DNA from 2 places in the Brevundimonas sp. GW822-FHT03E11 genome. Region 2 is predicted to be linked to the other one. Evidence: riboswitches for the same ligand, from Rfam matches in the RefSeq annotation. Region 2 holds a riboswitch; the other holds the start of a gene.
The links. Region 2 has a riboswitch for glycine ahead of AC1RKE_RS00430 (TonB-dependent receptor domain-containing protein). Riboswitches for the same ligand answer to the same signal wherever they lie in the genome.
Positions count from the first base shown of each region.

Region 1: linked by a shared signal. The riboswitch ahead of gcvT (glycine cleavage system aminomethyltransferase GcvT) and the one ahead of AC1RKE_RS00430 (TonB-dependent receptor domain-containing protein) in region 2 are both predicted to bind glycine.

Region 1 covers NZ_JBXANG010000001.1:467,526-470,932, reverse strand. Annotated here, with positions in the region: gene gcvH (glycine cleavage system protein GcvH) at 1-80, opposite strand, end outside; gene gcvT (glycine cleavage system aminomethyltransferase GcvT) at 219-1,334, opposite strand; glycine riboswitch at 1,390-1,474, opposite strand; glycine riboswitch at 1,478-1,573, opposite strand; gene AC1RKE_RS02360 (class 1 fructose-bisphosphatase) at 1,731-2,702, shown strand; gene AC1RKE_RS02355 (nicotinamidase) at 2,699-3,334, shown strand.
Region 2 covers NZ_JBXANG010000001.1:84,370-87,776, forward strand. Annotated here, with positions in the region: gene AC1RKE_RS00430 (TonB-dependent receptor domain-containing protein) at 1-2,287, opposite strand, end outside; glycine riboswitch at 2,463-2,550, opposite strand; gene AC1RKE_RS00435 (ABC transporter substrate-binding protein) at 2,758-3,407, opposite strand, start outside.

The DNA of each region.
Region 1 (3,407 bases), 380 kb from region 2:
TCGGCGGCGTGTTTCGAGATGCCCACGGTGGCGATGTCGCCGTCCAGGCTGACCCACTCGTGATCCTTGGTGAATTTCATTTCTCTTCTCCATCTCCCACCCCGTCATCCTCGGGCTTGACCCGAGGATCGGAGGCGGATCGTTCTCTGTGTTGATCCCGACGCAATGCGGCGGATAATCCGGCCCTCGGGTCAAGCCCGAGGGTGACGGGGTGAATGTTACGCCTTCGGCTTCCGGTAATAGCGTTGCGCCACGAAGGGCATGGCGACGACTTCGGCGGCGGCGGGCTTGCCGCGCACGATGACCTTCAACTCCGTGCCCAGCGCGGCATGGGCCGGCGGCACGAAGCCCATGGCGATGTTCTTGCCCAGGGTGGGGGAGGGGCCGCCCGAGGTGACCTTGCCGATGACGTTCCCGTCGGCGTCGGCGATCTCGGCGCCTTCGCGGGCCGGGGCGCCTTCCTTGACGATCAGGCCGATGCGGACGCGAGACGGGCCATCGGCCAGTTCCTTCAAGATGCGGTCGGCGCCGGTGAAGTCGGCGCGCTCCTTCCTCGACTTGGACAGGGCGAAGGTCAGGGCGCCTTCGACCGGGCTGGTGGTCGGGTCGATGTCGTGGCCGTGCAGCGGCAGGCCGGCCTCCAGGCGCAGGCTGTCGCGGGCGCCAAGGCCGATCGGCTTGACGCGGGCGTCTTCCAGGATGGTGTTCCAGACACGCTCGGCCTGGTCCGCCGGGACCGAAATTTCATAGCCGTCCTCGCCGGTATAGCCCGAACGCGAGACATAGCAGTCGACGCCGAACAGCATCAGCCGGGCGCATTCCATAAAGCCCATTTCCGCCAGGATCGGTTCGTGGGCGGCCATGACCTCGGCGGCTTCCGGCCCCTGGATGGCGATCAGGGCGCGGTCGTCCAGCACCGTCAGCTTGGCGTCGCCTTCCAGGTTCGCCTGCCAGAAGGCGAAATCCTCGTCCTTGTTGCCGGCGTTGACGACGACGAACAGGCCGTCGTGATCCGGGCGGCCGGCCATCAGGTCGTCGATGATCCCGCCGTCCTTGTTCAGAAGCAGCGAATACTTCTGCTTGCCCGCCTTCAGGATTTCATAGTCGCCGGGCACGAACCGCTCGAACTGGGCGGCGGCGTCGGCGCCGGTGATCTTGCACTGGCCCATGTGGGACACGTCGAACAGGCCGGCGTGTTCGCGGGTCCAGCGGTGCTCGGCCAGGACGCCCTCATACTGGACCGGCATGTCATAGCCGCCGAAGCCCACCATCCGGGCCCCCAGGGCGCGGTGCGCGGCGTTCAGAGGCGTGGTCTTCAGGGCTTGGTCGGTCATGGTTCAGGCTTTCACGGTCGCGTTTGGTGGCGGAGCTCCGCCGTCGTCGCGCCCCCGCTGTCCTGAAGCCTGAGAGATTCCGGCGCCGGTACCGTGGCGCCTTGCTCCGTCGGCGCGCCCCTAAGAGCGGCTTTCCAGCGTCCGTATGCTTCGCGGTCCGTTTGCCTGAGCGTTTCCGGGGCGGTTGCGCCTTCGGCGTCGACCCGCCGAGGCGCGCCGATCTCTCCCGCGAGAGCAACCGACCTAAGCCACCGACTCCGGCCGCAAGTCAAGCGCAGGCGTGTTTTGACGCCGCCTTGTCGCACTTCCTGACGTCCGGCGTCGGCTCGCCCTTGCTCTCCCTGCGTCCGCCCGCCAAGAACGGAGCGTCCCTCTCCGCCGCTCCGGACCGATCCCATGACCGCCGACCGCACCCGCCTCGACGCCCACATCGCCGCCCTGGAGGTTCCGGAAGGGCTGAAGACGGTCTTGACGGTCGCCGCCGCCACCTGCGCCGACATCAGCACTCTGGTCGCCGGCGGCGCCCTGGCCGGCGCCTTGGGCGCCTCGGGCCAGATCAACGTCCAGGACGAGGAGCAGAAGAAGCTCGACGTCATGACCAACGACATGCTGACCGACGCCCTGCTGGCCTGTCCCGCCGTCGCCGGCGTCGCCTCGGAGGAGATGGACGAGGTTCAGCCGGCGGCCCATTCCACCGGCCAATATCTGGTCCTGTTCGATCCGCTGGACGGCTCGTCCAACATCGACATCAACGCCATGGTGGGGACCATCGTCTCGGTGCTGAAGTCCGCGACGCCTTCGCCGACCGAGGCCGACTTCATGCAGCCGGGCCGGGACCAGGTCGCCGCCCTCTACGCCCTGTACGGCCCCCAGACCATGCTGGTCCTGACCACGGGCGCCGGGGTCAAGGGCTTCACCCTGTCGAACGACGGCGTCTGGATCCTGACCCACGACGCCATCGCAATTTCGCCGGACACCAAGGAGTTCGCCATCAACATGTCGAACCTGCGCCACTGGGCCGAGCCGGTGCAGCGCTATGTCGACGGCGTGCTGAAGGGCGCGGACGGCCCCCGGGGCAAGAATTTCAACATGCGCTGGGTCGCCGCCATGGTCGCCGACGTCCACCGCATCCTGATGCGCGGCGGCGTCTTCCTGTACCCCTGGGACAAGCGGGAGCCGGACAAGCCCGGCAAGCTGCGCCTGATGTACGAGGGCAATCCCATGGCCTTCCTGGTCGAGCAGGCCGGGGGCAAGGCGACGACGGACGGGGTTCAATCCATCCTCGACATCCAGCCCGAGCATCTGCACCAGCGCATCCCGGTCGCCCTGGGCTCGGCCAACGAGATCGACGCCTACGCGAGCGCATGATGAAGATCGGTCCGACTGACGCCCTTCTGGTCATCGACCCGCAGAACGACTTCTGCGAGGGCGGTTCTCTGGCGGTCGCGGGCGGGGCGGGGACCATGCCGCTGATCAACCGGCTGGCCGAACGGTTCGACCGTGTGATCCTGACCCAGGACTGGCACACGCCTGACCAGATTTCGTTCGCCTCCAACCATCCCGGCGCGGCTCCCTTCACCGAGATCGAGGTCGCCTACGGCAGCCAGATGCTGTGGCCCGACCACTGTATCCAGGGCTCGCCCGGCGCCGACTTCCATCCCGACGCGGCGCCCACGGTGCAAAAGGCCCTGGCCGTGATCCGCAAGGGCTACAACCCGGCGGTCGATTCCTATTCCGGCTTCTTCGAGAACGACCATCGCACCCCGACGGGCCTGGCCGGCCTGCTGCGCGACCTGGGCGTGACCCGCGTCTTCCTGGCCGGCCTGGCCTTCGACTACTGCGTCCGCTTCACCGCCGAGGATGCGGTGCGCGAGGGTTTCCAGGCCGTGGTCGTCACAGGCGCCAGCCGCGCGATCGCGCCACAGACCGAGGCGGCGGCGCGGGACAGCTTCCGGGCGCTGGGGGTTTCGGAGATGGGGGCTACAGCCCTACTCGGCTGACCCCGATACTGTCGTCATCCTCCGGCAAGCCGCGTCTTCGCGGCGCAGACCGGGGGACCCAGCGGCGCCGTCA
Region 2 (3,407 bases):
CGACCAAGCGCATCGTCACCCTGCCCGTCGCGCCCGGAACCCAGAGGTCGGCGTCGGAGGCGTAGGAGGCCTCGGCGTCGATCCCGTCCGTGTGGTACTCGGCCAGGTTCACATAGGTGGACATGGTGCGGACCAGATTGCCCGCCGAGTCGCGCTCGACCTTGGAGCACAGGTCGAGGTTGCCGTTGTAGCAGCGATTGACCAGATCCTGCGGCGCGATCGTCGTGATCACGTCGTCGATCTTGATGTCGTAATAATCCAGCGACAGGTTCAGGCCTGGGATCGAAGGCGGCGAATAGGTGACGCCCAGGGTCAGTGTATCGGCGGTCTCCGGGCGGAGGTTGGGATTACCACCGCCGTTGTTCAGCGTATAAACTAAGGCCCCGTTCTTGGCCGGGTCATTGATGTTGTTCCAGCCGGTGGTGGTGGTGGTGAACAGCTCCGAAAGATTGGCCGAACGGATATCGCGCGACTGGGTCATGCGGCCGCGGAAGCCGGGGAAGAACTCGTTGGTGGCGCCGACCTTCCAAGACCAGATCGAGCCCGTGGTGTCGTAGTCCGAGATGCGGGCTGCAGCATTGAACTGCAGGTCGTTCAGGATCGGCAGATCCTTGACGATCGGGACCAGGACTTCGGCGAAGGCCTCCTTCACGCTGAACTCGCCGGACATGGCCGAGAAGCTGAACGTCTTGAAGGCCTTTGCCGCGTCCAGCTCGCCGATGCGCTGATCGGTCTGCTCCTTGCGGGCTTCCAGGCCGACGGCGATCGACACGTCGCCGGCCGGCAGGCTGAAGGGCTCGCCACGCAGGCTGACGCCGGCGACGTCCAGCTTGGTGGTGGCCCGCTGCTGAGGCGTGCCGGTGACATAGTCGATGGCTTCCTGAGACGGCGCGCCCAGGCCGAAGAGATTGATCGGCACGCAGCCCGAATTGGGATTGGTCAGGGTCACGCGGCAGACGGCTCGACCGCTCACGGGATCGATAACGGAATCGACCGCATTGGCGAATTCGGTCTTCAGCAGGAAACCGGGCGTATCGATATTATTCTCGAACTCGCCGTGGCTGTAGTAGGCGCCCCAGCGCCAGCTGTCGCCGAACTCGCCGTCCACGGCCAGAGTGGCCTGGGTGGTGACGCGCTCGAAATCGATCGTGGAATAGGACAGATCGGAGTTGAAACGTCCGAAGGTGAAGGACGTCTGGCCAGCGGCCGCCATCTGCTGCTTGATCGTGGACGACAAGAAGGCGTTGTCGATGCTGATGGTCAGGTCGCCGCGATCGTGATCGCCGAACCAGACATAGTCGTTCCACATCCGCGAGTGACGGACGTCAGCCGTGACCCGCAGCTTGTCATTGATCTCATAGACGGCGCTGGCCAGCCCGGTGTAGCGGCGCTGCGGCGTGACCAGGGGGCTGAGATCGTCATTGGACGGACCTTCGCCGCCGATCGAGTTGGTTCCGCTGACTGTGCCGTAATCGAAAGGCCGAAGCGTGCCGTCCGGGTTAAACACCTTACCGCGGTTCACGCCCGACAGGATCAGACCGCCGTAAGCGGCGTTGGCGAAACCGACGTCCGGCTGCAGGGCGCCGTTGACGGTGGCCCATCGGCCGATATTCGGGCGCGACGCTTTGGGGATGACGCCTTCGTTGTCGAGGTATTCGCCGCCGATGACGAAATGGCCGCGCCCGTCGGCGAAGTCTGCGCCCCAGGCGCCTTCGAACCGTTCCTGCTCAGCGTCGTCGTAGGAGGACACGCCGTATTCGGCGCCCAGCTTGCCGCCGGTGAAATAGCGATCGATGCCGATGTTCACGACGCCGGCGACGGCGCCTGAGCCCCAGGCGGCCGATGCGCCGCCCGTAACCACGTCGACGCTCTTGACCAGCACTGACGGCACGGCGTTCAGATCGTTCTCGCTGGACACGCGACGCCCATCGATCAGGACCAAGGTCCGGTTGATGCCCAGGCCGCGCAGATCGACCGGCGCATTGCCCGCACCGGTGTTGGTGCCGGTCGTCTGGGCCGATGTGGTGGCGCGGAATTGAGGCATGTCGTTGAGGGCGGCGGCGATATTCGGCCGCGCGCCGACCGACAGATCCTCGGCGGAAAGATGGATGGTCGGCGTCGGCGCCTCGAAGCCGGCGCGGTCGATCCGCGAGGCGGTGACGACGATGTCATCGACCGAGGCCGCATCCTCTGGGGCGCCCGCCTCCTGGGCATGGACAGAGGTGGCGCAGGCCATCAGCGCGATGGCGCTGCAATAATAGGTCAGGTTGCGATTAAGACGAGACAAAGCGAGATTCCTCATGGCGACGACGCCCCTCCCCAGGGTTGCCCAATGCGACCGGCGCTCTGCGGCGCCTGTTCGCCCCCGCTGTCATTGGGCCTGAGAGTTTCGGGCCGTGCGCCGACCCTTTCTCCTTCGGCGAGGCCGCATCCCCCGGATTCGACCTTCTCTCCAGCGTTCCTTCAGCAAGACGGTCCGTTTGCCTGAGCGTTTCCGGGGCGGTTGCGCCTTCGGCGTCGGCGGGAACCGATCTCTCCCGCCTTGCTGAAGCGAGTAAGATCGACCAACGAATGCCTGTCAAATCGGCACGCCTCGCAAGGCTAATGCTTCTATTTTCACATTCATGCAATTACATGCCGCTTTTGAAGCGCGTCAGTCGTTTGTCGCCGAGCGACTATCGGTCACCGCAGGATCGGTGAAAGCGAGGTGACAGAAACACCGCCTTCAGAAGAAAGAGACTTATCCACAGGAAAGCCTTAGGGCGCCCTAGGGTCGTCCGGCGCCCGTTCCGCCGCCTGCATGGCGGCCCGCCAACGCTGCAGAAGCCCCTCGCGACGCGCCTGATCAAGATTGGCGAGCAAGGCCGGTCCCACACGGACCGGCCGAGCGCCGGGGATAGAGGTGCGACGCTCGGTAAGAATGTCGTCGCGAGCCGGGCGGACCCCCAGGCCGGCGATGATCCTCTGCCCTTCACGCGATAAAAGAAAATCCAGAAAAAGCCGGGCGGCGTTGGGGTGGGCCGCGTTGCGGGGTATGAAGGCCACGCGCGAGACGGACAGATGATAGTCCTCTGGCGTAACCAGGCCGATATCGGGCGCCCGGGCGACCCACGACGCCCCGTAAGACTGGTTCATATTGTAGGCGAAGGCCATGCGGCCCTCAGCCAGTTGGCCCATCATCCTTTGGCCGGACGTATCGGCACGCGGATGAGTAGACCCCAGGGCAGTCATCAGGGCCCAAGCGTCGGGATAGATCTGGATGTCGGCCGACAGTTGCAGAAGCGCCACCCCGCTGCGTTCGGCGTCATACAGGGTGACCCGGCGGAAAAACCGGTCCGCGTCGGTAGACAGCCGTTCGAGCAGTTGGGCGTGGCTGCGCGGCACGATCTCCGACGGCAACCGCCTGC